DNA from 3 places in the Streptomyces sp. NPDC102360 genome. Region 2 is predicted to be linked to each of the others. Evidence: riboswitches for the same ligand, from Rfam matches in the RefSeq annotation. Region 2 holds a riboswitch; each other region holds the start of a gene.
The links. A riboswitch is a leader RNA that binds a small molecule or an ion and turns the genes downstream of it on or off. The one in region 2 is predicted to bind cyclic di-AMP.
Positions count from the first base shown of each region.

Region 1: another riboswitch for cyclic di-AMP. It lies ahead of ACIRHA_RS13810 (M23 family metallopeptidase); the one in region 2 lies ahead of ACIRHA_RS10135 (peptidoglycan DD-metalloendopeptidase family protein).
Region 3: another riboswitch for cyclic di-AMP. It lies ahead of ACIRHA_RS30005 (NlpC/P60 family protein); the one in region 2 lies ahead of ACIRHA_RS10135 (peptidoglycan DD-metalloendopeptidase family protein).

Region 1 covers NZ_JBIWLG010000002.1:982,348-992,065, forward strand. Annotated here, with positions in the region: gene ACIRHA_RS13790 (DUF5998 family protein) at 1-259, opposite strand, end outside; gene ACIRHA_RS13795 (GNAT family N-acetyltransferase) at 350-3,190, opposite strand; gene ACIRHA_RS13800 (HPr family phosphocarrier protein) at 3,379-3,660, shown strand; gene ACIRHA_RS13805 (GntR family transcriptional regulator) at 3,843-4,529, opposite strand; gene ACIRHA_RS13810 (M23 family metallopeptidase) at 4,751-5,551, opposite strand; cyclic di-AMP (ydaO/yuaA leader) riboswitch at 5,564-5,726, opposite strand; gene ACIRHA_RS13815 (M16 family metallopeptidase) at 5,967-7,334, opposite strand; gene ACIRHA_RS13820 (M16 family metallopeptidase) at 7,352-8,713, opposite strand; gene ACIRHA_RS13825 (DNA topoisomerase (ATP-hydrolyzing) subunit A) at 9,008-9,718, shown strand, end outside.
Region 2 covers NZ_JBIWLG010000002.1:111,499-121,216, reverse strand. Annotated here, with positions in the region: gene ACIRHA_RS10165 (aspartate aminotransferase family protein) at 1-639, shown strand, start outside; gene ACIRHA_RS10160 (helix-turn-helix domain-containing protein) at 769-1,422, shown strand; gene ACIRHA_RS10155 (DUF6126 family protein) at 1,415-1,582, shown strand; gene ACIRHA_RS10150 (ABC transporter ATP-binding protein) at 1,725-2,555, shown strand; gene ACIRHA_RS10145 (ABC transporter permease) at 2,555-5,074, shown strand; gene ACIRHA_RS10140 (tyrosine-protein phosphatase) at 5,157-5,954, opposite strand; cyclic di-AMP (ydaO/yuaA leader) riboswitch at 6,338-6,508, shown strand; gene ACIRHA_RS10135 (peptidoglycan DD-metalloendopeptidase family protein) at 6,512-7,294, shown strand; gene ACIRHA_RS10130 (SGNH/GDSL hydrolase family protein) at 7,525-8,307, shown strand; gene ACIRHA_RS10125 (TetR family transcriptional regulator C-terminal domain-containing protein) at 8,350-8,988, opposite strand; gene ACIRHA_RS10120 (APC family permease) at 9,222-9,718, shown strand, end outside.
Region 3 covers NZ_JBIWLG010000009.1:102,185-111,902, reverse strand. Annotated here, with positions in the region: gene ACIRHA_RS30045 (DoxX family protein) at 1-249, shown strand, start outside; gene ACIRHA_RS30040 (hypothetical protein) at 359-595, opposite strand; gene ACIRHA_RS30035 (PspC domain-containing protein) at 585-1,901, opposite strand; gene ACIRHA_RS30030 (PspC domain-containing protein) at 2,123-3,430, shown strand; gene ACIRHA_RS30025 (LuxR C-terminal-related transcriptional regulator) at 3,427-4,110, shown strand; gene ACIRHA_RS30020 (LysE family translocator) at 4,175-4,819, shown strand; gene ACIRHA_RS30015 (NlpC/P60 family protein) at 4,843-5,883, opposite strand; gene ACIRHA_RS30010 (hypothetical protein) at 6,178-6,531, shown strand; gene ACIRHA_RS30005 (NlpC/P60 family protein) at 6,572-7,756, opposite strand; cyclic di-AMP (ydaO/yuaA leader) riboswitch at 7,764-7,916, opposite strand; gene pcrA (DNA helicase PcrA) at 8,102-9,718, shown strand, end outside.

The sequences.
Region 1 (9,718 bases), 870 kb from region 2:
CGTACGACGTCGGGGACGTGCTGTCGGCCGCCTGCTCGTCGGTGTGGCTGACGATGAAGCGGCTGTCGGTCAGGACCAGGACGGTGACATGACGGCGGACCTCGTTCGCATCGAACGTGGTCTCCTGGTGCACCAGATACGACGAGATCGGCTCGCCGCCGACCGAGGCCTCCACCGCCTCGGCCACAAGAGCCGGGTAGTAGCCGCTGCGCTCGATCGCCGCTCGCAGCCCTTGGGTCGTCGTACTGGTCTTGGCCATGGGGTCCATCCTAAGGCCCGTGAAGAGACTGCCGATGCCCCTGTGGATAACTCTCCGTGAGGGCTCCGTGCGGGGTGGCTGCGAGGTGGTTCAGTACGCGGCGGGCAGGGTGCGCGGGCCGAGGTCGTCGCGGGCGGGCGGCGGCGCGAGCCGGACGGAGGCGCCGAGGACCGTCAGGCCGCGCTCCGCCACGACGACGGGTTCGAGGGCGACGCCGACGACTTCGGGGTGGTCGTCGACGAGGCGCGACACCCGCTGCAGCAGCTCTTCGAGCGCGGGCGTGTCGACCGGTGCCGCGCCGCGCCAGCCGAACAGGATCGGGGATGTCTTGATGGACCGCACGATCGCCTGCGCGTCCTTGTCGGTCACCGGGATCAAGCGGTGCGCGGTGTCACCGAGCAGCTCGGAGGCGGCTCCGGCGAGCCCGAAGGAGAGCACGGCGCCCGCGGCCGGGTCTATGACGGCGCGTACGACGGTGTCGACTCCGCGCGGTGCCATCGCCTGCACGACCGGCCGCAGTTCGGCGGGCTTGCCGAGCCGCTGGGTCAGGTCCTCGTAGGCGCGCCGCAGCTCTCCCTCACCGGCCAGGTCCAGGCGTACGCCGCCGAGGTCGGGGCGGTGCCGCAGGTGCGGGGCCGTCGTCTTCAGGGCCACCGGGTAGCCGAGCGCGCGTGCCGCCGCCGCGGCCTCGTCCGGGCCGGGCGCGGGCAGCGTGCCGCGTACGTCGATGCCGTAGCGGGACAGCAGGGCGCGGGCGTCCTCCGGGGCGAGGTCGGAGCCTCGCGGGTCGCCCTCCTCGGCGAGCAGTTCCGTGATGAGCTCGGCGGCCCCCTGCTCGTCGACGGCGTCGTACTCGGGCACCTTGCCGGGTGCGGCCGCGTCGCGTCGCCACTGGGCGTACTTGGCCACTTGGGAGAGCGCGCGGACGGCGCGCTCGGCGGCCGGGTAGGCGGGGATGAGGCGCGGGGCGGTCGCCGCCTCCGCGGGAGGCGGCGGCTCCTCCGAGGCCGTTTCGTGGGTGGCTCGCTGCGGTGGCGTGTCGGGCGCGTTGGGCCCTGTACTGGCCGCGGCGGAGAGTGCTTCCGCGAGGCCACCGAGCTCGACGTGGACGACGAGTACCGGCTTCGTGGGCCCGGTGGCGGCGGCCGCACTCAGCGCGGCCGCGAGTTCCGCGTCCTCCGAGGGGCCCTCCCCCACAGCGGGGATCGCGGTGACCACGACGGCGTCCGTCTTCTCGTCGGCCAATGCCTGCTCCAGAGCGGCCCGGAAGTCGGCGGCGGACGCGGCCGTCGTCAGGTCCAGCGGCGGCTTGGGGCGCAGCCCTTCGGAGAGGCACACGTCGTACGTCAGGAGGCCGAGCGACTCCGAGTTGCCCAGGATGGCGACGCGTGGCCCCTCGGGCAGCGGCTGGCGGGCCAGCAGGAGGCCGGTGTCCACGAGTTCCGTGATCGTGTCGACCCGGATGACCCCCGCCTGGCGCAGCAGTGCGGACACGGTGGCGTACGGGAGGCGGGTGGCCCGCACCGCGTGTCCCGTCGGAGCGATGCCGCTGTGCCTGGCGCCCTGCACGACCACCAGGGGCTTGGCGGCGGCGGTGCGGCGGGCGAGGCGGGTGAACTTGCGGGGATTGCCGATCGATTCGAGGTACATCAGGGCGACGTCGGTGTCCGCGTCGTCGTACCAGTACTGCAGGACATCGTTCCCGGAGACGTCCGCGCGGTTGCCCGCTGAGACGAACGTGGAGACCCCGCTGGCCCCGGTGACGCCCCCGCCCCTGCGGTGCAGGCGGGACAGGAGCGCGATGCCGATGGCGCCGGACTGGGCGAACAGGCCGATGTGTCCGGGGCGCGGCATCTCGGGGGCGAGCGAGGCGTTGAGCCGTACCTCCGGTGAGGTGTTGACGATTCCGAAGGCGTTCGGACCGACGATGCGCATCCCGTAGCTGCGGGCCTGGCGGACCAGGGCACGCTGGCGCTCGCGGCCCTCCTCCCCGCTCTCGGCGTAGCCGGCGGAGACCACGACGAGGCCCTGCACGCCGCGCTCTCCGCACTCGGCGACGACCTCGGGGACGTCCGGGGCGGGCACGGCGACGACGGCCAGGTCGACCGGGGCGGCCGGGTCGATGTCGCGTACGGAGCGGTGGGCGGGCACGCCGTCGATCTCGGTGACGTCATGTTCGAACGCCTGGTTCACCGCGTACAGGCGCCCCGTGAAACCCGCGTCCTTCAGGTTGTCGAGAACGCTGCGGCCCACTCCTCCGGCCGCACGCCCCACGCCGATCACGGCGACTGAGCCGGGCGCGAGCAGGCGATGCACCGAGCGGGCCTCGGCGCGCTGCTCGCGCGCGTGCTGCACAGCGAGCGACGCCTCCGTGGGCTCGATATCGAACTCCAGGCGGACGACGCCGTCCTCGAAGCTGCGCTTCTGCGTGTATCCGGCGTCCCGGAACACCTTGATCATCTTGCTGTTGGCGGGCAGTACCTCGGCGGCGAACCGGCGGATGCCGCGCTCGCGGGCGACGGCCGCGATGTGCTCCAGGAGCGCCGATGCGACGCCTCGGCCCTGGTGGGCGTCCTGCACGAGGAAGGCGACCTCCGCCTCGTCGGCCGGGGAGGTCGCCGGCAGGCCCTGCGCGTTGATCCGGTCGTAGCGCACCGTGGCGATGAACTCGCCGCCCACCGTGACCGCGAGACCGACCCGGTCCACGTAGTCGTGATGGGTGAAGCGGTGCACGTCCTTGGCGGACAGTCGTGGGTAGGGCGCGAAGAAGCGGTAGTACTTCGACTCGTCCGAGACCTGCTCGTAGAAGCTGGTCAGATGCTCGGCGTCCGCGGTCGTGATGGGCCTGATCCGCGCGGTGCCGCCGTCGCGCAGCACTACGTCGGCCTCCCAGTGGGCGGGATACTCATGCCGGTCCGACGGGGTCTCCATGCCGCAAGAGTAGGGCCGGGCACTGACAGATGACGGCCTGTCGTACGGGTCGCGGCCCGTGCGTACGGAAGGCACCCTATGGAGGACCGAAGGGCCGTGCCGGCGAGGACCTGGGTCCGCGTCACGCACGCCTTACGATATGGAACACTGGTCTAGACAACCGTGAGACACCTGAAGGGCAGCATCACATGGCTGAGCGCCGCGTCAACGTCGGCTGGGCCGAGGGCCTCCACGCCCGCCCCGCTTCCATCTTCGTCCGCGCTGCCACGGCGGCCGGCGTTCCCGTGACGATCGCCAAGGCCGACGGCAACCCCGTCAACGCCGCCTCCATGCTGGCCGTGCTCGGCCTGGGCGCGCAGGGCGGCGAGGAGATCGTGCTGGCCTCCGACGCCGAGGGCGCGGACGCCGCGCTCGACCGTCTGGCGAAGCTGGTCGCCGAGGGGCTCGAGGAGCTTCCCGAGACCGTCTGACACAAAGGCAAAAGCAGTACGGCTGAGCCGCGCGCCCCGAAGAGGGACGCGCGGCTTTTTCGTTCACCATTGCGACACGAATTGGGCAACAGAGAATAGGAGGAACCAGGCAGCTGGAATTGATCCGCACCTCATTCGATTCATTCGCCGAATAGTGCACTTCTTTGTATACGGCGCTTTTGTTAAAGCTGGCGACCCACCGTGTTGACTGCATGTTGCGAAGTCCTCACGCGCTCGCCCGCGCGGGGCACGCGCAGCCTGTGGGCGGCCGCCGCCCGCTCCGCATGCAGGACGGTCAGGGCGCGGGAACGCTCCGCGTCACCCCGCGCCACGGCGTCGACGATGGCGCCGTGCTCGGCCCAGGACTCGGCCGGCCGGGCCGGGCTCTCCACGGCGTACATCCAGGCAATCTTGTGGCGAAGCTGGGTGAGCAGGGTGATCAGGCCGGGGCTGCCGGAAGCCTGAGTAAGCGTCTCGTGGAACCAACTGCCGAGAGAGCGCAGATCCTCGCTCTGACCTCGCCTGGAGCGCTCCTGCCCCAGCCTGACCAGGCCGCGCAGCACCTTGAGGTGCGCCTCCGTGCGGCGCTGCGCGGCGCGGGCGGCCGCCATGGGTTCGAGCAGCGTGCGGATCTCCAGGAGATCGGCCGCCTCCCGCTCGGTGGGTTCGGCCACGCACGCGCCCGCGTGCCTGCGCGTGACGACGAACCCCTCCGCCTCCAGGGTGCGCAGCGCCTCACGGACGGGCACACGCGAGACCCCGTAGCGACGCGCGAGCAGTTCCTCGGTGAGCCTGCCACCGCGCTCGTACACGCCGGCGACGATGTCGTCGCGGATCGCTGTGCATACCGACTGTGCGGGAATGCGCATGACTCGACCTCCGCCTCAATGCCCGCGACACGCGGTCTATTGACGCCCGGTCGGGCGCGAATGACACGCGGCCGGAACGTTTACCCCGTGACTCTATTCCACCGGACTTGAATTTCCGACGAGAGAACTGAATCCGGGGATATTTTTTGGACACCGCGGACCCGCGCACACGAAAGCCCCGGCTCGATGAGCCGGGGCTTTCGTGGAGTGTGCCTGGCGGGTCAGACGTTCACACCGTGCTGTCGCAGGTACGCGACGGGGTCGATGTCCGAGCCGTAGTCGGGGCCGGTACGGGCCTCGAAGTGGAGGTGCGGGCCCGTGACGTTGCCGGTGGCTCCGGAGAGGCCGATCTGCTGACCGGGGGTGACGTCCTGGCCGACGGAGACGCCGATCGAGGACATGTGACCGTACTGGGTGTACGTACCGTCCTTCATCTTGATCACGACGTTGTTGCCGTACGCGCCACCCCAGCCGGCCTCGACGACGGTACCCATGCCGACCGCGTGCACCGAAGTGCCGCTGGAGGCGTGGAAGTCGATGCCGGTGTGGCTGCCGGAGGACCACAGTCCGCTGCCGGCCTGGTAGGCGGTGGAGACGTACGAGCCGGATATCGGCGACACGAAGCTGTTCAGGCGCTTGCGCTCGGCCTCGCGGGCGGCGCGCTCCTTGGCCTCGCGCTCCTTCTCGGCCTTCTCGGCGGCCCGCTTCTTGGCCTCCGCCTCGGCCTTGCGCTTGGCCTCCTCGGCCTTCTTCTTGGCCTCGGCCTCGGCCTTCGCCTTGGCGGCCGCCTTCTGCTGCGCGGTGGCCTGCGCGTCGATCTGCTCGGCCAGGGAGTCGCCGATGGCGACGGCCTGCGTGAGGCCGTCGTGCGGGACTGTCGCGGTGTCGGCGGCGAGCGCGGGGGCGGCGAGGCCACCCACCACGCCCGTCGTGGTGATGGCGGCGACGCCCGCGAACTGAGCGGTGGTACGCGTCAGGCGGCTGGGACGGCGGTGCTTCCCGGTGGCACGGGTGAACCCCATGAAGTGGCTGGTCCTTTCCTTCCTTCTCGCCTACCGGGTTAGCTGACGGGTTCGGAGCAGGAAGGTCTCCTACAGACTCCCTCCCCTACGGGAAGAGCGCCCGATTCACCCCAGGGACTTCGGTGGGTCCCCGGCTCCCCTGGCTCGCACCATGGGGACTCGGCGATGACTGTCCGGTGTCGCGGGCGCGACGTACGTCTGGCGAACAGCCGGACCGAACGCTAAGCGGGGCGTCTTTGAATCAACAAACAGAACCCGCCTTTTGTAGCGCACGCCACAGGGCAGACAGGCAACCTCTACGCCAATACGGACATTTGGGAACGTGTGGTGATTATGGATGATCGTGACCGACGCCACGAAGCCCCGGCGGCCAGTGACGGCGCCGGGGCTTCGTGGGGTGCCGCGGGAGACGAGCTCAGCCGGCGACCACAGTGACTTCGCCAATACCGAGCGCCTTCACCGGCTCCTCGATCTGCGCGGCGTCGCCCACCAGGATCGTGACCAGACGGTCCGCGGGGAACGCGCTCACGACGGCGGCCGTGGCCTCCACGGTGCCCGTAGCGGCCAACTGCCGGTACACCTGCGCCTGGAAGTCGTCCGGCAGGTGCTGCTCGACCTGGTCGGCGAGGGTGCTCGCGACGGCCCCCGCGGTCTCGAACTTCAGCGGGGCGACACCCACCAAGTTCTGTACGGCGGTGTCCCGTTCGGCATCCGTGAGCCCCTCGGCCGCCAGCGTGCGCAGGACCTTCCACAGGTCGTCGAGCGCGGGCCCGGTGTTCGGCGTGTCCACCGAGCCGCTGATGGCGAGCATCGCGGCGCCGCTGCCGTCGGGCGCGGAGCGCAGCACCTGGGCGAAGGACCGCACACCGTAGGTGTAGCCCTTCTCCTCGCGCAGGACGCGGTCCAGGCGCGACGTGAGGGTGCCGCCCAGGCAGTACGTGCCGAGGACCTGCGCGGCCCACACACGGTCGTGCTTGTCCGGTCCGACCCGGCCCATGAGCAACTGCGTCTGCACGGCGCCCGGGCGGTCCACGATGATCACGCGACCGGTGTCGTCGGCGACGACCGGCGGCACGGGGCGCGGCTCGGCGGTGTCACCCGTCCAGGCGCCGAGCGTGTCGGCGAGGAGGGCGTCCAGGTCGATGCCCGTCAGGTCGCCCACGACGACGGCCGTCGCGGTGGCGGGGCGTACGTGCCGGTCGTAGAAGGCGCGCACTGCCGCGGCGTCGATGGCCGAGACGGTCTCCTCGGTGCCCTGGCGCGGGCGCGACACGCGCGCGTCGGCCGGGAAGAGCTGCCTGGAGAGCTCCTTGGCGGCGCGCCGGGCCGGGTTGGCGCTCTCGTGCGGGATCTCGTCCAGGCGATTGCGGACGAGGCGCTCGATCTCGCTGTCGGTGAAGGCGGGGGCCCGCAGGGCGTCGGCCAGGAGGGCGAGCCCCTTGGACAGGCGGGAGGCCGGCACTTCGAGGGAGGCACGGACGCCGGGGTGGTCGGCGTGCGCGTCCATCGTGGCGCCGCAGCGCTCCAGCTCGGCGGCGAACTCCTCGGCGGAGTGCTTGTCGGTGCCTTCGTTGAAGGCCCGCGCCATGATCGTCGCGACGCCGTCGAGGCCCTTCGGTTCGGCGTCCAGCGGCGCGTCCAGGTGCACCTCCACGGCGATGACCTGCTGGCCGGGCCGGTGGCAGCGCAGCACCGTCAGTCCGTTGGGGAGCGCGCCGCGCTCCGGGGCCGGGAACGCCCAGGGCTTGGGCTCGCCCGCCTGCGGCCGGGGATGGAAGTCCATGTTCGCGAGCTGCTCGGTCACTGGCCCGCCTCCTCAGCGTTCTCGGCGTTCTCGGCGTTCTCGGCGTTCTCGGTGTCGGCGGGCGCGGTCGGCTCGTACACGAGGGACGCGCGGTTGTCGGGGCGCAGCCGCGCCTTGGCGATCTCCTGGACGTCCTCGGCGGTCACGTCCAGGACGCGCCCCACGGCGGTCAGGGCGAGCTGCGGGTCGCCGAACAGGACGGCGTAGCGGCACAGCTCGTCCGCGCGCCCCGCGACCGTGCCCAGGCGGTCCAGCCACTCGCGCTCCAACTGGGCCTGGGCGCGCTCCATTTCCTCGGGACTCGGGCCCTCTTCGGCGAACCGGGCGAGCTCCTCGTCGACGGCGGCCTCGATGACCGGCACCTCGACGTCTCCGGAGGTCTTCACGTCCAGCCAGCCCAGGGAGGGCGCTCCGGCGAGGCGCAGCAGACCGAAACCGGCCGCCACGGCGGTGCGGTCACGGCGTACGAGCCGGTTGTACAGCCGCGAGGACTCGCCGCCACCCAGAACGGTGAGGGCGAGGTCGGCGGCGTCGCACGCGCGCGTGCCGTCCTGCGGGAGCCGGTACGCCGACATCAGGGCGCGTGCCGGGACCTCCTCCTCGACGACCTCGCGCTGCTGCTCGCCGATGACCTCCGGGAGCGCGCCGTCGCGCGGGGCAGGCTTGCCGTCGTGGCCCGGGATGGAGCCGAAGTACCGCTCGACCCAGGCCAGCGTCCGCTCGGGGTCGATGTCGCCGACGATCGACAGCACCGCGTTGTTGGGCGCGTAGTAGGTGCGGAAGAAGTTCCGCGCGTCTTCAAGGGTGGCCGCGTCCAGGTCGGCCATGGAGCCGATGGGCGTGTGGTGGTAGGGGTGCCCCTCGGGGTACATGAGGGCGGTCAGCTTCTCGAACGCGGTGCCGTAGGGCACGTTGTCGTAGCGCTGGCGCCGCTCGTTCTTCACTACGTCCCGCTGGTTCTCCATCGACTCGTCGTCAAGGGCCGTCAGGAGCGAGCCCATGCGGTCGGCCTCCAGCCACAGCGCGAGCTCCAGCTGGTGGGCGGGCATGGTCTCGAAGTAGTTGGTGCGCTCGAAGCTCGTCGTACCGTTGAGCGAGCCGCCCGCGCCCTGGACGAACTCGAAGTGCCCGTTGCCGTGCACCTGCTTCGAGCCCTGGAACATCAGGTGCTCGAAGAGGTGAGCCAGGCCCGTACGGCCCTTGACCTCGTGGCGCGAGCCGACGTCGTACCAGAGGCAGACCGCCGCGACCGGGGTCAGATGATCCTCGGAGAGCACCACACGCAGGCCATTGGCCAGCCGGTGCTCGGTCGCTGTCAGGCCGCCGGAGCCGGCCTCGGCGGTGGCCGTGTGACCCATGGGCATGTACGTCCCTTCGATCGCGGTGCAACGCGAATACGCGGTGAGCTCTGGACTGCGGCAAGTCCTGGAACACTGAACTGCTGCAAGTGCTGCCACTGTATGCAAGCGTGCTGGCACCTGGCGAAGTTCCCGCCGGGGCTACGCCGTGAGCGAGCAGACGGCCCTCTCGGGGCCGCGCGACACCCGGTACTGAAGGGCCGCGAGCGGCGTTGTCAGTGCGGCGGTCCACAATGGTCCGCGACAGTTCCCGTTCATGTAACCGTTCTTGTAGGTGAAGGAGCCGCAGCCGCGATGGCCCGCCGCAGCACGAAGACCCCGCCGCCCGACGACTTCGAGGAGAAGATCCTCGACGTCGACGTGGTCGACGAAATGCAGGGCTCCTACCTGGAGTACGCGTACTCGGTCATCTACTCACGCGCCCTGCCCGACGCCCGGGACGGGATGAAGCCCGTCCACCGTCGGATCGTCTACCAGATGAACGAGATGGGCCTGCGCCCCGAGCGCGGCTACGTGAAGTGCGCCCGCGTCGTCGGCGAGGTCATGGGTAAGTTGCACCCCCATGGCGACTCGTCGATCTACGACGCACTGGTGCGCCTCGCCCAGCCGTTCTCCATGCGCGTCCCGCTGGTGGACGGGCACGGGAACTTCGGCTCCCTGGGCAATGACGACCGCCCGGCCGCCATGCGGTACACGGAGTGCCGTCCGGACGCCGCCGCGAGCCTGATGACGGAGTCGATCGACGAGAACACGGTCGACTTCATCTCGAACTACGACGGCCAGGAGCAGGAGCCGCTCGTCCTCCCGGCCGCGTACCCGAACCTGCTGGTGAACGGCGCGTCGGGCATCGCGGTCGGCATGGCGACGAACATGGCGCCGCACAACCTGGGTGAAGTGATCGCCGCCGCGCGGCACTTGATCCGGCACCCGGGCGCCGACCTCGACACACTCATGAAGTTCGTTCCCGGGCCCGACCTGCCGACGGGCGGCCGGATCGTCGGCCTG
Region 2 (9,718 bases):
GCCTACCAGCACGAGGAGGGCGTCGAACCCGACCTGGTGTGCGTGGCGAAGGCACTGTCGGGCGGGTATGTGCCGGTCGGCGCGACGCTCGGCAAGGACTGGATCTTCAAGAAGGTCTACTCATCCATGGACCGGGTCCTCGTCCACTCGGCGAGCTTCGGCTCCAACGCGCAGGCGATGGCGGCGGGCCTCGCCGTCCTGTCCGTCATGGAGGACGAGGAGACCGTCGCGAACGCGCGCGTGATGGGCGAGCTGCTGAAGGCCCGGCTCGGTGCGCTGGTGGACCGCTACGAGCTGCTGAGCGACGTACGTGGCCGCGGCCTGATGATCGGCATCGAGTTCGGCCGCCCCAAGTCCCTCAAGTTGCGCGGCCGTTGGACGATGCTGCAGGCCGCGCGGAAGGGTCTGTTCGCGCAGATGGTCGTGGTGCCGCTGCTCCAGAAGCACCGGATCCTGACGCAGGTGTCCGGAGACCACCTCGAAGTCATCAAACTGATCCCGCCGCTGGTGGTGAACGAGGACGACGTCGAACGGTTCGTCGAGGCGTTCACGGCGGTCATGGACGACGCGCACAGTGGGGGCGGGCTGATGTGGGACTTCAGCAAGACGTTGATCAAGCAGGCGGTGGCGAACCGCTGAGGGCGCTGCGGCTTCGGCCGGCGTCGGGTGGTGGCGGGGGCTGCTGCCTCCGCCACTGCCCTCGCGTCGGCCTTTGCCTCTGAGGCAAGAAAGTTGCCGGAGGGGCACGGCTCTGGCTGAATCGACAGCATGAGCCCTGCCCTCTCGCCGGACGAGGCGGACGGTGCGGAGGTTCCGGAACCCCCGGAACTTCCCGCCGTCGCACCCCAGCTCCGCGAACTGCGCCGCCGCGCGGCCCTCACCCTGGAGGCCGCCGCCGGATCCGCCGGTCTGTCACCGGCGCACCTCTCACGCCTGGAGACCGGACAGCGCCAGCCCTCGCTCCCGATGCTGCTCTCACTGGCCCGCATCTACGGTACGACCGTATCCGAACTCCTTGGCGAGACCCCCGCCGACCGTGACGCGGTCGTGCGCGGCGGCACGATGGAGGCCACCGAGGCCGGGGGCTGGACGTACCGGCAGGCCGGGTCGCCGGGCCGCGGCATGCAGGCGTTGCAGGTCCACGCGCCGTACGGGTCCCAGGGCGATGTCGTCCGCGTGCATCCGGGGGAGGAGTGGCTGTACGTCCTGTCGGGCCGCCTGCGGCTGCGGCTCGGGGACACGTCCTACCGGCTCGATCCGGGCGACAGCTCCCACTTCGACTCGCTCACGCCGCACCGTATCGCCGCCGTCGACGAGGGCGGCGTCGACTTCCTCTTCGTCCACACCTTGCTGCAGAGTCCGACGGCCGCGTTGTGCCTCGGGCCGTCGGCGGGATCGGTAAAGGAGACCCGTCATGGCTGACACGTCCGATGCGGCCGAGCCGACCCCGACCCCGGCCCGCCGCGACATAGAGGACAAGCTCCCGCGCGGCATTCTCGTTCGGGTCCTCGTGTACGTCTTCGCGGGGCATGCGCTGGCCGGGTTCATCTACTTGCTGTTCACGCTGGGCGGGAATCAGTGAGGCGGTACTCCGCGTGAGGCGGGACCCCCTACTGCGGTAGCACCTCCATGTTGGCTCCTGGGTATGACGCCAGGTACCCGGCCGTTCTCGCACACTCCTCTCCGTCAGAGCGAGGAAGAGTGCGAGAGGGCGCGACAGGGCCATGAGGCTACGCAGGGGCAAGCAGCGGACGATCGAGGACAACCGGCCGGAGGCACGGGCCGGCACGCCGGGTCTCGCTGTCGAACTGCGCGGTGTGCGGCGGCAGTACGGGCGCGGTGCCGGTGCGGTGCACGCCCTCGCGGGCGTCGATCTCGCTCTGCCGCGCGGCACGTTCACGGCCGTGATGGGGCCGTCCGGGTCCGGCAAGTCCACCTTCCTACAGTGCGCCGCCGGGCTCGACCGGCTGTCGGCGGGATCCGTGCGCCTCGGCGGCACGGAGATCACCGGCATGAGCGAGAACAGCCTCACCGAGCTGCGCCGCAGCCGCCTCGGCTTCGTCTTCCAGGCGTTCAATCTGCTGCCGTCGCTGACGGTGGAGCAGAACGTCCTGTTGCCCATGCGTCTGGCCGGGCGCCGCCAGGACCGGGGCCGGGCGGCCGCGATGCTCGCGCAGGTCGGGCTCGCGGACAAGGCGCGGCGCCGGCCGGGCGAGCTCTCCGGTGGCCAGCAGCAGCGGGTGGCCGTCGCCCGCGCCCTCGTCACGAGCCCCGACGTGGTGTTCGCCGACGAGCCCACCGGCGCCCTCGACACCGGCACCGCCGCCGAGGTCCTTGGCCTGCTCCGCAACGCCGTCGACCACCTCGGCGCCACCGTCGTCATGGTTACGCACGACCCTGCCGCGGCCGCCTGGGCCGACCGCGTGCTGTTCCTCGCCGACGGCGCCTTCGCCGACAGCCTGGAGCGCGGCTCGGCGGAGCAGATCGCGGCGCGGATGGCGACGCTCGCCGCCCGTACCTCCCGCGCGGGCGCGATGGCGGGAGCGGCGGCATGATGAGCCTCGCTCCCAACGGCCTCGCGCGAGCGGCCGTACGCTTCAAACCCGCCTCGTTCGCGGGCACCTTCGTCGCGCTGCTGATGTCGGCGCTGATCGTCGCGGCCTGCGGCACGCTGCTGGAGTCAGGGGTGCGCGCTTCGGTTCCGGCGGAGCGATACGCGAAGGTGCCGGTCGTGGCGGCGGCCGACCAGTCCGCGCGGATCGTCGCCGACACCGTCGACGGCCCCGAGGAATCCGCGTACCCGCTCCCGGACACCGCGCGCGTGGATGCCGGGCTCGCGGCGAAGGCGGCCCACGCGCCGGGCGCCGAGGCCGCGGTGGCGGACTTCACCTTCCCGGTGCGGCAGGGGAGCGGCGCGCTCACCGGCCACGGCTGGGGCTCGCACGCCTTCACCGGAACCGCGCTGTCCGCGGGCGCCGCGCCGCACACGGGAGAAGCGGTGCTCGACGCCGCAGCGGCCCGAACGGCGAAGGCCCAGGTAGGCGACACCGTCGCGCTCGAAACGGCGGCGGGACGCGCGGAGTTCCGGGTGTCCGGTATCGCCAGGTCCGGGGCCGGGGACACCACGTCGGCAGGCACAGCGACCGGAAGCAGCGCCACGGCCTGGTTCGCCGACGCGGAGGCCCCCGCGCTGTCCGGGCACCCCGGCAAGGCCGACGCCATCGCGGTACTGGCCAAGGGAGGAGCCGACACCGGGGCTCTCGCCACGGCCGTCGAGAAGGCGCTGGCCGGCTCCGGCGCGCAGGTGCTCACCGGCGACGACCGTGGCGAGGTCGAGGATCACGGCCTGGCTTACGCCAAGGAGACCCTCACCGCGCTCGGCGGCTCCTTCGGGGGGATCGCCACGCTGGTGGCCGTGTTCACCGCGGCCGGCACGGTAGCCCTCTCCGTCGGCCAGCGCAGCCGGGAGTTCGCGCTGCTGCGTGCTGTCGGCGCCACCCCGCGGCAGATCCGCCGGGCGGTCGCGGCGGAGGCGCTGCTCGTCGCGCCGCTCGCCGGGGTGCTCGGGTGCCTGCCGGGCATCGGGCTCGCGCATTGGTGGTTCGGGCAGCTGAAGGATCGTGGGGCCGTCCCGCAGGCGGTCGAGCTGCACGTGTCGTGGATCCCGCTGGTCGCCGCCGTCGGGACCGGGCTGCTCACTGCGCTCGGCGCGGGCTGGATCGCCGGGCGCAGGCCCGCGAAGATCAAGCCGGGTCAGGCGCTCGCCGAGGCCTCGGTGGAGCGGCTGCGGCCGGGTGTCGTCCGTACCGTGCTCGGCATCGCGGCGCTCGGCGGCGGCTCGGTGCTCGCCGGTGTCGCGGCCTCCACCGCAGGCGCCGACGCGGCGAACGCCTCGCTCGGCGTCGTCATGCTCTTCATGCTCGCCGTCGCCCTGCTCGGCCCGCTGCTGGCCCGGCTGTGCGCGGCGACCTTCGGCCTGCTGCTGCGCGGCGGCGGGGCCTCGGCCTCGCTGGCGGCCGCCAACTCCCGGACGAATTCCCGCCGGTCGGCCTCCGCGATCACGCCGATCGTGCTGGCGATGGCCTTCGCCTCGACGCTGGTCTTCATGCACACGAGCGAGAGCAAGGTCTCCGCGGACCAGCTGCGCGCGGGCATCACGGCGGACCACGCCGTCACCGATCCGGCAGGCCTGCCGGCGGGCGCCGCCGACCGGGCGGCCCGCGCTCCCGGTGTCGACGCGGCCGTGAGCCTGCTCGACACGCAGGTGCTCGTACCGGTCGACTTGGGAGGGGAGACCTCGCTGCAGGCGACCGCGGCCCAGGGCATCTCGGGCTCGGGCGGCGAGCTCGCCAAGGTGCAGGACCTGGATGTGCGCCGCGGCAGCCTGGACCGCGTGGGCGCGGGTCGCATCGCCATCGACAAGACCCTCGCGACGGCGGCGAAGGTGAAGGTGAAGGTGGGCGACAGGCTGCCGCTCCGTCTCCCCGACGGCACGAAGGCCCGCCCGCAGGTCGCCGCGGTATACGGCCGGGGCCTTGGCCTGGCGGCGGTGACGATGGACCGCGCCTCCCTCGCCGGACATGTCACATCGGGCTTCGACAGCACGCTGCTGGTGCGCGGCGGCGACGCCGGGCCGCTCACCGCACTCGGCAAGGTCACCGACGCCTCGGGCTACGCCGTCGCGCGGAGCGTGGACAGCGAAATGGGCGCCTGGTCCAACTACACGATGGCCGCGGTCCTGGGTGGCTTCGCCGCCGTCGCGGCGGTCAACACGCTGGTGATGACGGTCCTGGACCGCCGTCGCGAACTGACCGTGCTCCGCCTCGTCGGTTCCACGCGTCGCCAGGTGCTGCGGATGCTCCGCTGGGAGAGCCTGCTGGTGTCGGCGGCGGGGGTGCTGCTCGGCACCGCCATCGCGATGATCACGCTGACCCCGATGATGCGCGGCATGACGGGAGAATCCCCGTACATACCGCCGCTGCTGTACGGCACGTTCGCCGCGAGCGCGGTGTGTCTCGGTCTGCTCGCCGTGACCCTCCCCGCCCGCGCGGCACTTCGCGACAGGGAGGGGTGACGGCGGACCTCGGAGAGGTGCGCGGCAACGGGCGCCATGTGACGCCCGGCGCCGCCCGGCACCAGGGGACGGCGCTCGGCGGTCAGTCGAGAAGGCGCTCGCGCAGCCGCTCGCGCGTCGCCGCGGTGAGCTTCAGGCCCTCTTCGAGGTAGCGGTCCGTGCCGCCCCAGTGCTCGTCGATGGTCTCGAGGCCCGCGTTGAGGTACTCGATGCGGGCGTCGAAGAGCGGGCTGAGCAGCTCCATGATCTCGGGGGAGTAGGCATCCTTCGCGGTGGCGGTGCGGCGCACGTTGTAGCGGCGGTGCTTCTCGTTGGACTTGAGGTAGTCCGCCTCGATGGCGTCGCGCTCCACGCCCACAGCGAGCAGCGTCACCGCGATCGACAGACCCGCGCGGTCCTTGCCGGCCGCGCAGTGCATCAGCGCGGGGAGGCTGTCCTCGGCGAGGGAGTGCAGCACGCGGCTGTGCTCGGCGGTGCGCTCCTTGATCATGGTGCGGTAGGAATCGACGAGCCGGTTCGCCGCGCGGCCCTCGGAGAGGATCTGGCGCAGCTGATTGATGTCGCCGTCGCGGACCATGGCCCAGAATTCGGCGCCGTCGGCCGGGTCGTTGAGCGGCAGGTTCAGATTGCGCACGCCGGGCAGCGCGACGTCCGCGCCCTCCAGCTTCTGGTCCGCGCTGTTGCGGAAGTCGAAGACCGTGTGCAGGCCGAGGGAGGAGAGGAAGGTCGAGTCCTCGGCCGTGGCGTGGGCGAGGTGGCCGCTGCGGAACAGTACGCCCTGGCGCACGCGCCGGCCGTCCACGGTGGGCAGGCCGCCCACGTCTCGGAAGTTGCGCACTCCGGTCAGCTCGGGCTCGGTGGACGGTGCGTGCTGCGTCACAGGGGCTCCTCCCAATCGGTGCACCGGCGTTGGGTCGCCGGTGGGCGCGCTCCTGACGATACGACATCGGTTCCCCAGGCAACCATCTGTCCGATTCGCCCCGTTCTGTGTCAACTGTGCATGGATCGGAGGGGCTTGTGGGCCTGTGCGTGACCGGCTTCATGTTCGTGACGCTGCGTGCCGGGTGGCCCGGATTGCCTCCCCAGTAATCCCCGAAGGTATGGCGTTGGTAAAGCGAAGAAGGTCGACGCAGGGTTACGCAGGGCCGCCTCAGAAATCCAAGGAATTGCCGCCGCAGGTGAATTCGGGGTTTGTCGTAGCCATTGCGGTTCGCCTACGGTCACCAATCAATCCGGTCGGAACGCCTAGTCCTGCCGCCGTCCGGATTCCTTTCGACTACCCGTCACGGCAGGAGCGGGGGACCCACACGCAGTACGCCGCGCAGGGATTTCCCGAAGCGGCTAGGGGTGAAGCCGCGCCCGCACCCCGGGCACGGCCGGGCATCTCCAGCCCGAACCCGACAGCTCACCTCGTAGGCGACGGAGAGGAAATTCAGCATGCCCGCAAAGGGAAAGCACCGCCTTTCGACCTCCCAGCGCATCGCCCGTGTCGCCGCCGTCGCCTCCGCCGGTGGAGTCGCCGTGGCGCTCCCGCTGATGGGCGCCACCGGCGCGCAGGCCGCGACGTCCGGCGGTACCGCCGACACCACGACGTACACCGTCAAGGCCGGTGACACGCTCTCGAAGATCGCCAAGGCGCAGGACGTCGACGGCGGCTGGAAGAAGCTGTACGAGGACAACAAGGACGCCGTCGGCTCCAACGCGGACCACCTCAAGATCGGCGTCAAGCTCGACCTCGGCGGCGCGGCCGAGGGCGACTCCGGCTCCGAGGGCGGCGCCGCCGCCGCGCAGACGAGCGCCAAGACCCCCGCCTCCGGCGACTACACGGCGCCGGTCGACGGCGCCAAGGGCACCGGCTACGGCAACTCCGGCTCCATGTGGTCCAGCGGCAGCCACACCGGCGCCGACTACTCGATCCCCACCGGCACCTCCGTGAAGTCGGTCGCCGACGGCACCGTCGTCTCGACCGGCTCGGGCGGCGCGTACGGCAACGAGGTCGTCATCGAGCACGCCGACGGCCACTTCTCCCAGTACGGCCATCTGTCCTCGATCGGTGTCGCCCAGGGCGACACGGTGACGGTCGGCCAGGAGATCGCCAAGTCCGGCGCGACCGGCAACGTCACCGGCCCGCACCTGCACTTCGAGATCCGCACGGGCGCCGACTACGGCTCGGACATCGACCCGATCGCGTACCTGAGCGAGCACGGTGTGAACGCCTGAGACGTGACGTAGGGGCCGCTCGGCGGCCCGCTCGCTTCGGCGCCCGGGGTGTTCCCCGGGCGCCGAAATGCGTTCGTGCGCTTATTCCACGCTTATTCCCCAGGTGGCGAGTGGGTTATCTCACCACACGTCAACCCCTGGCTACGGTCGCGTAGGTCACAGCCGAGGGTGAAAGATGTGTGGTCGTGGCAAACGAATCGAGAGCACTCACGGACTCACTCAACGGCACGATCCGGTCCTACGCGGCCGTGGGCGACAGCTTCACCGAAGGAGTCGGTGACCCCGGCCCCGACGGCAAGTTCGCGGGCTGGGCCGACCGGCTCGCCGTCCTCCTGGACGACCGTGTCCCCGAGGACACCTTCCAGTACGCGAACCTGGCCGTGCGCGGCAAGCTCCTCGACCAGATCGTCGCGGACCAGGTCCCGAAGGCGGTCGATCTCGCTCCCGACCTGGTGACCCTGGTCGCCGGCGGCAACGACATCATCCGCCCCGGCACCGACCCGGACGACGTGGCCGAACGCTTCGAGAAGGCCGTCGCCAAGCTCGCCGACGCGGCGGGCACCGTCATGGTGGCCACCGGGTTCGACACCCGTGACGTGGCCGTGCTCAAGCACCTGCGCGGCAAGATCGCCACGTACAACATGCATGTGCGGGCGATCGCCGACCGGCACGGCTGCCTGATGCTCGACCTGTGGTCCCTGAAGTCCATCCAGGACCGCAGGGCCTGGGACGGCGACCGTCTCCACCTGTCGCCCGAGGGGCACACGCGGGTGGCGCTGCGCGCCGCCCAGGCGCTCGGCGTCGAGGTGCCGGCCGACCCCGAGCAGGCGTGGCCGCCGCTGCCGCAGCGCGGCACGTTCGAGGTACGGCGCGACGACATCCACTGGGCGCGGGAGTTCCTGGTGCCGTGGATCGGGCGCCGACTGCGCGGCGAGTCCTCCGGCGACCGGGTGCAGGCCAAGGGCTTCGTGGACCCGCACGCGGTGAAGGCGCACCTGGAGGCGGCGTCCTGACGCGTTGATCCCAAGCGGCGCGGTGGTGCTGACGGCCTCCCGTCAGCGCCCCGCCCCGGTCAACTCGGCGCGCTCGAGACCCAGTTCGCGGGCGAGCGCCTCATCCACCCACTCCTGCATGCGGGCCCGCGACACCGCGCCCGGCTTGGCTCGCTTGTCCTCGTACGCCGTCAGCTGCACGGCGAGCCCGTCGAGCAGCGCCGTGAGCCGCAGCGCCGCCGCCATCGGGTCGGGGCAGCCGAACTCGCCCGCCGCCACACCCTCGGCGATCACCTCCGCGAGCGCCGCCTTCCACTGCCGGTCGAGGTCCCGTGTGACCTCCCGCAGTGCGGGCTCGCGCAGCGCCGCCGCCCAGCCCTCGATCCACAGCCGCCACCCCTTGGCCTGACCCGTCGGCGCGTACCAGCGCACCGCGGCGCGCAGCCGCTTCAGTGCCGTCGTGCGCCGGCCGAGCAGCTTGCGCAGATGGGCCAGGTCGCTCTCGGCGGCGTGCGCGAACGCGGCCGCGACGAGCTTCTCCTTCGTCGAGAAGTGGTACAGCACCAGCGCGTTGCTCACGCCGAGCGCCGATGCCACGTCGGCGATGCGCACGGCGGCCACTCCGCGCGCCTCGATCTGCTCGATGGCGGCCCCCAGCAGCTCTTCACGCCGCTCGGCCACGCTCAACCGGACTCTGGTCACGCCGCAACCCTAGTTGTTCCCGCGTGCCGACTCGTTCACGTGCAGGCCCCTTGACGGCTCGCCGTCGCAGGGGTCACAGTCGCGTCACGTTCCACTACTGACTGGCTGTTCAGTCAATAAGTCGGTCGGTCGGGGGTAGGCGCGGCCCGAGCAAGACCCGAAGTGCCGTCAGTGCCGTCCTCTTTCGTTCTCGCTGTTTTCGTTCGTTCTCGCTGTTCTCGCCAGGAGCAATCGTGACCCAAGCGCCATCCCTCTCGCCGACCCCGCCCGCCGGGGACGAGCCCGACCTCTCCGAAGGCTGGGGCGAGCAGCGCTCACGGCTGCGCAAGGATCTGCGCCGGCTGGACGTGCTGTTCTTCCTCATCTGCACGCTGGTCGGCCTGGACACCATCGGATCCGTCGCCGCACAGGGCCCGCAGGGCCTGACCTGGATGGTCATTCTGGCCGTCGTCTTCTTCCTCCCCTACGGGCTGCTCGTCGCGGAACTTGGTTCGTCCTTCCCCGTGCAGGGAGGCCCGTACGTATGGACGCGCCTCGCCTTCGGCCGGCTCGTCGCGGGCGTCAACCAGCTCCTGTACTGGATATCCAATCCGGTCTGGGTGGGCGGCAGCCTGTGCATCATCGCGCTGACCACCTGGGAGGAGTTCTTCACGCCGCTGCCGGGCGTGTGGAAGTACGTCGCCGGGTTCGTGTTCATCTGGGGCGGCGCGCTCGCCGTGGTGCAGTCCGT
Region 3 (9,718 bases), on a different contig from region 2:
ATTGCCTTCGGCGAGCTGGTGGTCGGGATCGGCACGCTGCTCGGGGTTCTCGCGCGGCTCGCGGCGGTCGGCGGGGCGCTGATCTCGTTGAGCCTGTGGCTGACGGTGAGCTGGGCGACGGAGCCGTACTACCTCGGGAACGACTTGGCGTACCTGATGGCGTGGCTCCCCCTGGTCCTGGCGGGGGCGGCGGTGTGGTCGATCGATTCGTGGTGGCGCGGCCGGAGGCTGAGGTCGCCCGAGTACTGACCCGAACGCCACCTACGCCTCGGGGCTCTGCCCCGGGCCCCGCGCCTCAATCGCCGCAGGGGCTTGATGTGTGCCGACGGTTGGATCATCCGAGTCCGGCGGGGTCGGATTATTTGAGCCCCTGCGGCGATTGAGCAGCGGGGTCCGGGGCGGAGCCCCGGGGGCGGGAGGTCATCCGCCGGACCGTGCCCACGACCGCCGCCAGGCACAGCCCTCCGCACACCAGCGGAATCCCCACGAACCACGGCGCGTCCCACGCGCCCCCCGCATCGCCGACGTACACGACCGCCGTCGCCAACAACACCAGCCCGGCCACCAGCCGCCCCGGATGAAATTCACGCCGCACGATCCACCTCCACCTGTCCGAGCCCGACCTCGACATGCAACTCGATCGTGCCGGAGGCCTCCGCGCCGTCCTTCGAGCCCGGCGGCGTGAGCGTCACGGTCTGTTGCTGGTCCGGGCGGATGTCGATGTCGCGCGACGGGTCGTCGGGCAGCCGGATGTCCCCTACGCCGACCTCCGCCCGCAATCGCGCCGTCTCGTCCGCGGGCAGCACGATCCGGAGCTTGCCCGCGCCCACCTCCACATGCGTCGCGAGGGTCTTTCCCTCGGCCACCGACACCTTGGAGAGGTCGAGCGTGCCGACGCCCGAGCCCAGTTCGTAGTGCGGCCGAACAGCCGCCGCGCGCGCGGGCGTCCAGTCGGCACGGGCCCACTGCGTGCTGATGTTCCCGGGCAGCGCGGCGGACGCCGTGAGCAGGCCCGCCGTGATCAGCGCGAGCAGGATCGAGCCGACCCCGGTGCGGCCGCGGAACGCGCTCACCGCGATGCCGAGGCCGAACACGGCGAGCGCACAGGCGAGTCCGGTCTGGAGGCTGACGTCGAGGGTGCGCTCGTCCCACGTCACTCCCGTGCCGATGCCGCCCGCGATCAGCGCGCCGAGGAACGTGAGCGCGCCGATGCCGCGCGGCCCGGCCGGCCGCGGTGGCGCGGCGGGCCCGGCGGCGACGGGCCCGCGCCAGGAGCCGAACCGCGCCGCCGCCGGGCGCTCCTCGGTGCCCGCGGGACCCCAGAGGTAGCCGGTGCCGCCCTCGTGCGTGCCGTCCTTCACGATCGGGTCGCGCCACCACGAGGGCCCACGCGCGACCGGCGGCGCCTGCGCCTCCGGCGGCGCGTCCGCGACGGCCTGGGCGGCCACCGGGTCCGGATCGGCGGTGCGCCGCGCCTGCGACCAGTAGCCGGCGCCTGCGAGCAGCAGCGCGAGCACGACGGCGAAGGTCAGCGCGCCCCCGTTGTTCAGCATGGAGAGGAACACCCCGCAGCCGACGAGCGCGGTGACGATCGCGGCGAGGCCAGGACCGTCCACCCGCCCCGTGAGGAGCTTGCGGAACTCGTTCTCGTCCTCGTACGGGACGAACAGCCACGCGAAGCCGTAGAAGATCAGCCCGACGCCGCCGGTCACCGAGAGCACCGAGAGGCCGATGCGGAAGATCACCGGGTCCATGTCGCAGTGCCGGCCGAGCCCCGCGCACACCCCGCCCAGCGTCTTGTACCGCCGGTCCCTGCGGAAGCCGCGCAGCGGCCGTGGTGACCTCGCGTCTTCAGGGGGTGCGTCGTGCGGGGACGCGTCGTGAAGGGGCTGCTCCGTCATACGTACATCGTGACGGCCGGGGCCCGCTCGCGGCAGCCGGGACAACCCTGGACGAACCCTGAGATCGCCCCTGAGGCACCCGTGTCACCCGCGGCCACGGCCCCCGGCCCGACGAGTCACCGACCCCGGCCCGAAGAGTCACTGCCCCGGCCCGAAGATCAGGGAAGTATCCGGGCCGAACCCTGATGCCCGGCCCCGTGCGGCGTGTGACGATCGGTGGCATGCCGGAAGCAGCGCCCGCCCCTCTCGCAGGGAACCGAGACGACCCGCGGCCGCCGCGCAAGCTCTACCGCAGCAGCGACGGACGCTGGCTGGGCGGAGTGGCGCGGGGCCTCGCGGGGCATCTCGGGCTGCCGGTGATCTGGGTGCGCCTGGTCTTCGTGGGCCTGTTCATGGCGGACGGGCTCGGGGCGCTGCTGTACGCGGCGTTCTGGTTCTTCGTGCCGCTGGGCGTGGGCGGCGTCGGCGCGGACCGGCCGCCCGTCCTCAGCACGGAGACGTCCACCGACGGCCGCCGCAGGCTGGTGACGCGCAAGCCGGACAAGGGCCAGATCCTCGCCCTGCTCCTGATGGTCGTCGTAGCGATGATCTTCGTGGAGAACGTGAACCTGACCGGCAACACCAAGGCGTATCTGATCCCCACCGTGCTCGTCGCGGCGGGCGTCGCGCTCGTCTGGCGGCAGGCCGACAACGCGCGCAGGGCCCGCTGGATGGAGGTCGGCCGCCGCCGGCGCACGCTGAGCCTGGCGCGCGCGGGCTCCGGGGTGCTGCTCGTCGGCGCGGGCGTCACCGGCATCTTCGTCACGCAGGGCGCCACCGAGCACATCGGCCCGATTCTCCAGGCGGCGCTCGCCGTCCTCGTGGGCATCGCACTCCTCGCGGGCCCCTACCTGATCCGGATGACGCAGGACCTTTCCGAGGAACGCCTGATGCGCATCCGTGCACAGGAGCGGGCGGAGGTCGCGGCCCATGTGCACGACTCGGTCCTGCACACCCTCACCCTGATCCAGCGGGGCGCGGACAACCCGGCCGAGGTGCGCCGCCTCGCCCGCGCCCAGGAACGCGACCTGCGCGCGTGGCTCTACAAGCCGGCGGCCGCGGAGAACCCGCAGGAGCCGGAGACGGTGGCGGAGGCGGTGAAGCGCAACGCGGCCGAGGTCGAGGACAAGCACGGGGTCCCGCTGGAGGTCGTGGTGGTGGGCGACACCCCGCTCGACGAGCAGTTGTCGGCACAGATGCAGGCCGCGAGGGAAGCGATGGTGAACGCCGCCAAGTACGGTGGCACGGGCGGCGCCGTCCAGGTGTACGCGGAGGTCGAGGGGGACGTCGACGGGGACATGGTCTTCGTCTCCGTACGCGACCGGGGCCCCGGCTTCGACCTCGATTCCATCCCGCCCGACCGCATGGGCGTAAGAGAATCGATCATCGGCCGAATGGAACGCAACGGCGGGACGGCCCGGCTGCGGGCGGTGCCGGACGGCGGCACGGAGGTCGAACTGACCATGAAGAGGGCGGAAGGGACGTCATGACCGACGAGGCAGCTCAGACACGACGGGTACGAGTGGTCCTGGTCGACGACCACCGGATGTTCCGCACCGGCGTCCAGGCGGAGATCGGCCGCACCGAGGAGACGGGCGTCGAGGTGGTCGGCGAGGCCGCCGACGTCGACCAGGCGGTCACGGTGATCACGGCGACGCGGCCCGAGGTGGTCCTCCTCGACGTGCACCTCCCCGGCGGCGGCGGCGTCGAAGTGCTGCGCCGCAGCGCCCAGATGATGGCGGACGCGGAGAACCCGGTGCGCTTCCTGGCCCTGTCGGTGTCGGACGCGGCGGAGGACGTGATCGGCGTGATCCGTGGCGGCGCCCGCGGCTACGTCACGAAGACGATCACCGGCACGGACCTCGTCAACTCCATCTTCCGTGTCCAGGAGGGCGACGCGGTGTTCTCGCCGAGGCTCGCGGGTTTCGTCCTGGACGCCTTCGCCTCCACCGACGCGCCGCCGGTGGACGAGGACCTGGACCGCCTCACACAGCGCGAGCGCGAGGTCCTGCGCCTCATCGCGCGCGGTTACGCGTACAAGGAGATCGCCAAGCAGCTCTTCATCTCCGTCAAGACGGTGGAGTCGCACGTCTCGGCGGTGCTCCGCAAGCTCCAGCTCTCGAACCGGCACGAGCTGACGCGGTGGGCGACGGCGCGACGACTGGTGTGAGCGCCGGCCGGCCGGGGCGAAATCCGTTTGGGCGGGAGGCATCCGCTGTGCCTCAATGGACCCCATGATGTCCGCCGACCGCCTTCTCGCCTTCGCGGCGATGTCCTTGCTGCTGATCGTCATCCCAGGGCCGAGCGTGATCTTCGTCGTCGGCCGGGCCCTCGCCCAGGGCCGCCGCGCGGCGCTGACGACGGTCGTGGGGAACGCGCTCGGGGCGTACGTCCTCGTGATCGCCGTGGCCCTCGGTATCGGCTCGCTCGTCGAGCGTTCGGTGGCCATCTTCATGACGCTGAAGCTGGTGGGCGCGGCGTACCTGATCTATCTGGGCATCAAGGCGATACGGGGGCGGCGTTCGCTGCGCGCGGTGTTCGAGGAGGAACGGGGCGCGGCGGGCACCACCACCCTGCGCACCCTCAGGGAGGGCTTCGTGGTGGGCGTGGCGAACCCCAAGACGATCGTCTTCTTCGCGGCGGTGCTGCCCCAGTTCGTCGACCGGGAGGCGGGGCACACGGTGCTCCAAATGCTGCTCCTGGGCCTGGTGTTCAGCGTCATCGCGATCGCCTCCGACAGCCTCTGGGGCCTCGTCGCGTCCACGGCCCGCACCTGGTTCGCCCGCTCTCCGCGCCGCCTCGCTGCGGTCGGCGGCGCCGGCGGCCTCGCGATGGTGGGCCTCGGCGTGACGGTGGCGGCCACGGGGCGGGCGGACTGAGAAGCGTCGGGCGTCCGGCAGGATCACGCCACCCGTGTCGCCCCCGCGAAGGGCATCTCGTCGATCGGGGCCACCCGGACCGGTGCGCTCGGGTTCGGGGCGTGGATCATCTTGCCGTCGCCGATGTAGAGGCCCACGTGGCTGATCGAGGAGTAGAAGAAGACCAGATCGCCGGGTTGGAGCCGGGACTTCGGGATGCGCGGGCCCGCGTCGATCTGGGCGTACGTCGTGCGGGGGATTGAGACCCCGGCCGCCTTGTACGCGGCCTGCGTCAGGCCCGAGCAGTCGAAGGCGGAGGGGCCGGTGGCGCCCCATACGTAGGGGCTGCCCAGGGCGCCGTACGCGAAGGAGACCGCGGCCTTGGCACGGGAGTTGGTGGCCTGGGAGAGGTCGGCGCGTTCCGCCGAGCGCGAGGCGTGTCCGCTCTGCGTGGCGGTGGGCGTGCGCTTCTCAGGGGTGAGGCGGTCGAGGAGGCGGCGTGCCTCCGCGAGTTTTCGCTTCACCTTCTTCTTGTTGTCCTCCAACTCGGCCTTCTTGGCGCGGAGTTCGGAGAGTGTGCCGTCGGCGTCGCCGCGCAGCTGGTCGATCTCGCGGAGTTCGCCCTGTACGCGGGTGACCGAGGCGGCCTGCCGGGCGCCGATGCGCTCCGTGAGGGACGCCTTGTCGAGGTAGGCGTCGGGGGAGGAGGAGAGGAGCAGCTGGACCGACGGGTCCACGCCTCCGGTGCGGTACTCGGAGGCCGCCACCGAACCCAGCTTCTCGCGCTCGGAGTTGAGGGATTCGGTGCGCCGGGACGCCTCGTCCTGGAGCGCGTCCACCTTCTTCCGCGCCCCGTCCGCCTTCTCCTTCGCCCCGTTGTACTTCTGGGTGGCGACCTCCGCCTCCTGGTACAGCTTGTCGACCTTGGCCCGCACCTGGGTGGGGCTGAGCTCGGGCTCCGCGTGCGCCGCCCCGCCGTCGAGGGCGGTGACGGTGGCCGCGGAGGCGAGGGCGAGGGTGGCCGCGGTGCGGCCCGTGCCACCGCTGAGCGAACGCGGTCGGGGCTTGCGGTGCGCTGCCGGCACAAGGTCCTCCTCTGGGCGGCCGTCCGAAACGCACGGCCCCCGGTCGCGCGTCCGGCGGCGGCCCGCACAGGGGGAGCGGGTCGCCGCCGGACCTTTCTCGGCGGGGGTGTCCGACTGCCGCCCCTGGTTCGGGCGGCGGTGGGGAGCCGGTCACCTGAGCAAGGACGCTAAACCTCGGCGTAACGGGTTGGTGGCCGATTGTTCGCAACTGGCCCATTTGTTACGGGCGGTGGCAGAGAGTGACAGCCGGGCCTCCGAAGTGGCCCGAAACGGGCCCAAGTAGGCTCCGGCCCCATGGACGTACTCATCAACCTCTTCGTCGGTCTGCACATCATCGGCATCGCCTCGCTGCTCGGCGGCTTCCTCACGCAGATGTCGGCGATGAAGGAGGGCGCGGCCCGCTTCAACAAGGCGATGCTGCACGGCGCGCTGACGATGCTGGTGACCGGCGTCGCCCTGGTCGGCCTCAACCAGGCCGACGGCTCCACCGTGAACAACATCAAGATCGGCGTGAAGCTCGCGGTCCTGATCGTGATCCTCGGCATCGTCTATGTGAAGCGGGACGAGGAGAAGGCGGAGAAGGGCCTGTTCGCGACGGTCGGCGCGCTCACCGTCGCGAACATCTTCATCGCGGTGCTCTGGACCTGATCACAGGCGTCACAGGCGTCACAGGCGTCACCGACGGGGCTCAGGCAGGCCGCACCACGCTGTGGATCGACGACGTGCCGTCGTAGTAGATCGACTCCTCGCGCACCACCGCGCCCGGCTTCGGCGCGTGCACCATCATGCCGTCGCCCATGTAGAGGCCCACGTGGCTGATGTCGTCGTAGAAGAACACCAGGTCACCGGGTTGGATATCGGAGAGCGGCACCGTCTTGCCGATCTCGACCTGGTCCCAGGTCGTCCGCGGCAGCGAGATCCCCGCGGACTTCCACGCCGCCTGCGTCAGACCCGAGCAGTCGTACGAGTCCGGTCCCGTGGCACCCCACACGTACGGCTTGCCCTCCTGCGCCTTGGCGAACGCGAGCGCCTGCGCGGCCTTGGTGGCGTACGAGGCGTCCGATGAGCCCGCCGAGCCGGTGGAGGAGCCCGAGGAACCGGAGGACTGCCCCTGCTCCTTCGCCTCCTCGGCCGCCTTCCGCTTCGCCGCCTCCGCGGCCTTCTGCTCGGCGGCCAGCTCGGCGGCCTTCTTGCGGGCCGCCTCCTCCTTGGCCTTCTCGATCGCGGCGAGCCGCGCCTTCTCCTCGGCGGTCAGCTTGGACAGCAGCTGACGCGCGTCGGAGAGCTTCGTCTGGACGGTCTCCTTCGAGGACCTCAGCTCGGCCTGCGAGTCGGTGAGGTCCTCGAGGCTCGACTGGGCCTCGGTGCGCTTCTTCGCGGTCTCGCGTGTCTGCTTCTGATAGTCGTCGATCGACTTCTTCTGCTCGTCGGTCAGCCGGCTCATCAGCTGGCGCTGCGAGAAGTAGTCCTCCGGGTCGTCCGCGAGGAACATGGTCGCGGTGTCGCTCACACTGCCCGAGCGGTACTGCTCGGCGGCGTACCTGCCGAGCTTCTGGCGGGCCGTGTTCATGTCCTCGGTGCGCTGCGCGACATCGTCGAGGAGCTTGTCGACCTGGTGCTTCTTGGAGTCGGTCCGTTCCTTGGCGCCGTTGTACTTCTGGGTGGCGACCTCGGCCTGCCGGTACAGGGTGTCGACCTTCTGCTGGACCTCTTCGAGACGCGGCTTCGACGACGGCTGCGCGGGCGCGGCCTGCGCCGTCTGCGAGAGCAGGGCCACGGACGTGAGGGCGGCGGTCGTGATGCCGACCGCCGGGGTCGTGCGAAGGCCGCCGGTCATCCGGGAACGGCTGCGGGGCTTGCGGTGCGACGCCAAGGCAGGCGACTCCTTCCGTCGTCCGCCTACCGGGTTAGCTGTCGGGTTCGGGCGTGGTACGTGGAAGGCTGCCCTACGGTCGGCTGACCGATTCACCCCAAGGTCGGTTGGGTCCCCGGTTCCCTGCCTCGCGGCGTACGGAACTCAGCGGGGGCTGCCCGTTCGCCGCGACTTCCGCGGGCGGGGGGACGGGCTGCCCGGCTGCACCGTAGCCAACTCGTGTGGCTGCTGTGAAGGTTGATGTTCGATATGCCCGATACATTTTCGTGATCTCTTCCTCTGGGCCCCCTTGGATTTCCAAGGGGGCCGCGGGTTGTCAGTGGGGCGGCCTAGACTCGTAGAGCGATGAGCAGCCTCTTTGACGACAGCTTCCTGACCGGCCTCCAGAACAGTGCGGAGGAGCCCCCGCCGCCGCCCCCGGACCCCGAGTACGACGACGGGGCCCCGGAGCCGATGCCGGACGGGCTGTTCGGTGTGCCCCCGGAGCGGGACGCGCACTATCGGGACGGCGCCCCGCGCCCGGTCCTCGACTCGGCCACCCTCCTCGAGGGGCTGAACGAGAACCAGCAGGCGGCCGTCGTGCACGGCGGCGCCCCGCTGCTCATCGTCGCGGGCGCCGGATCCGGCAAGACCCGCGTCCTCACGCACCGCATCGCGTACCTGCTCGCCGAGCGCGGAGTGCACCCCGGCCAGATCCTCGCGATCACGTTCACGAACAAGGCCGCGGGCGAGATGAAGGAGCGCGTCGAGGACTTGGTGGGCCCGCGCGCGAACGCCATGTGGGTCTCCACCTTCCACAGCGCCTGCGTCCGCATCCTGCGCCGGGAGAGCAAGAAGCTGGGCTTCACGTCCTCCTTCTCGATCTACGACGCCGCCGACAGCAAGCGGCTCATGGCGCTCGTCTGCCGCGACCTGGACCTTGACCCGAAGAAGTTCCCGCCGAAGTCCTTCAGCGCGAAGATCAGCAATCTCAAGAACGAGCTGATCGACGAGGAGGACTTCGCGGGCACGGCTGCCGACGGCTTCGAGAAGACCCTCGCCCAGGCCTACGCGATGTACCAGGCACGCCTGCGTGAGGCGAACGCGCTGGACTTCGACGACCTGATCATGACGACGGTGAACCTGCTGCGCGCGTTCCCGGACGTCGCCGAGCACTACCGCCGCCGCTTCCGCCACGTCCTCGTCGACGAGTACCAGGACACGAACCACGCGCAGTACGCGCTGGTCAGGGAACTGGTCGGCCCCACCGAGGGCGAGGACGCGGACCCGGCCGAGCTGTGCGTCGTGGGTGACGCGGACCAGTCGATCTACGCGTTCCGTGGCGCCACGATCCGTAACATCCTGCAGTTCGAAGAGGACTACACGAACGCGAAGACGATCATGCTGGAGCAGAACTACCGCTCCACGCAGACGATCCTCAGCGCGGCGAACGCGGTGATCGAGCGCAACGAGTCGCGCCGCCCCAAGAACCTCTGGACCAACGAGGGACCCGGCGCCCAGATCACCGGCTACGTCGCGGACACCGAGCACGACGAGGCGCAGTTCATCGCCGACGAGATCGACCGGCTCACGGACGCGGGCGACGCGCTGGCGGGCGACGTCGCGGTCTTCTACCGGACGAACGCGCAGTCCCGTGTCTTCGAAGAGATCTTCATCAGGACCGGCCTGCCGTACAAGGTCGTCGGCGGCGTCCGCTTCTACGAGCGCAAGGAGGTCAGGGACGTCCTGGCCTACCTGCGCGTGCTCTCCAACCCCGAGGACTCGGTGCCGCTGCGCCGCATCCTCAACGTGCCGAAGCGCGGTATCGGCGACCGCGCCGAAGCGATGATCGACGCGCTCTCCCAGCGCGAGAAGATCTCCTTCCCGCAGGCGCTGCGCCGCGTCGACGAGGCGTACGGGATGGCGGCCCGCTCGGCGAACGCCGTGAAGCGGTTCAACACGCTGATGGAGGACCTCCGCACG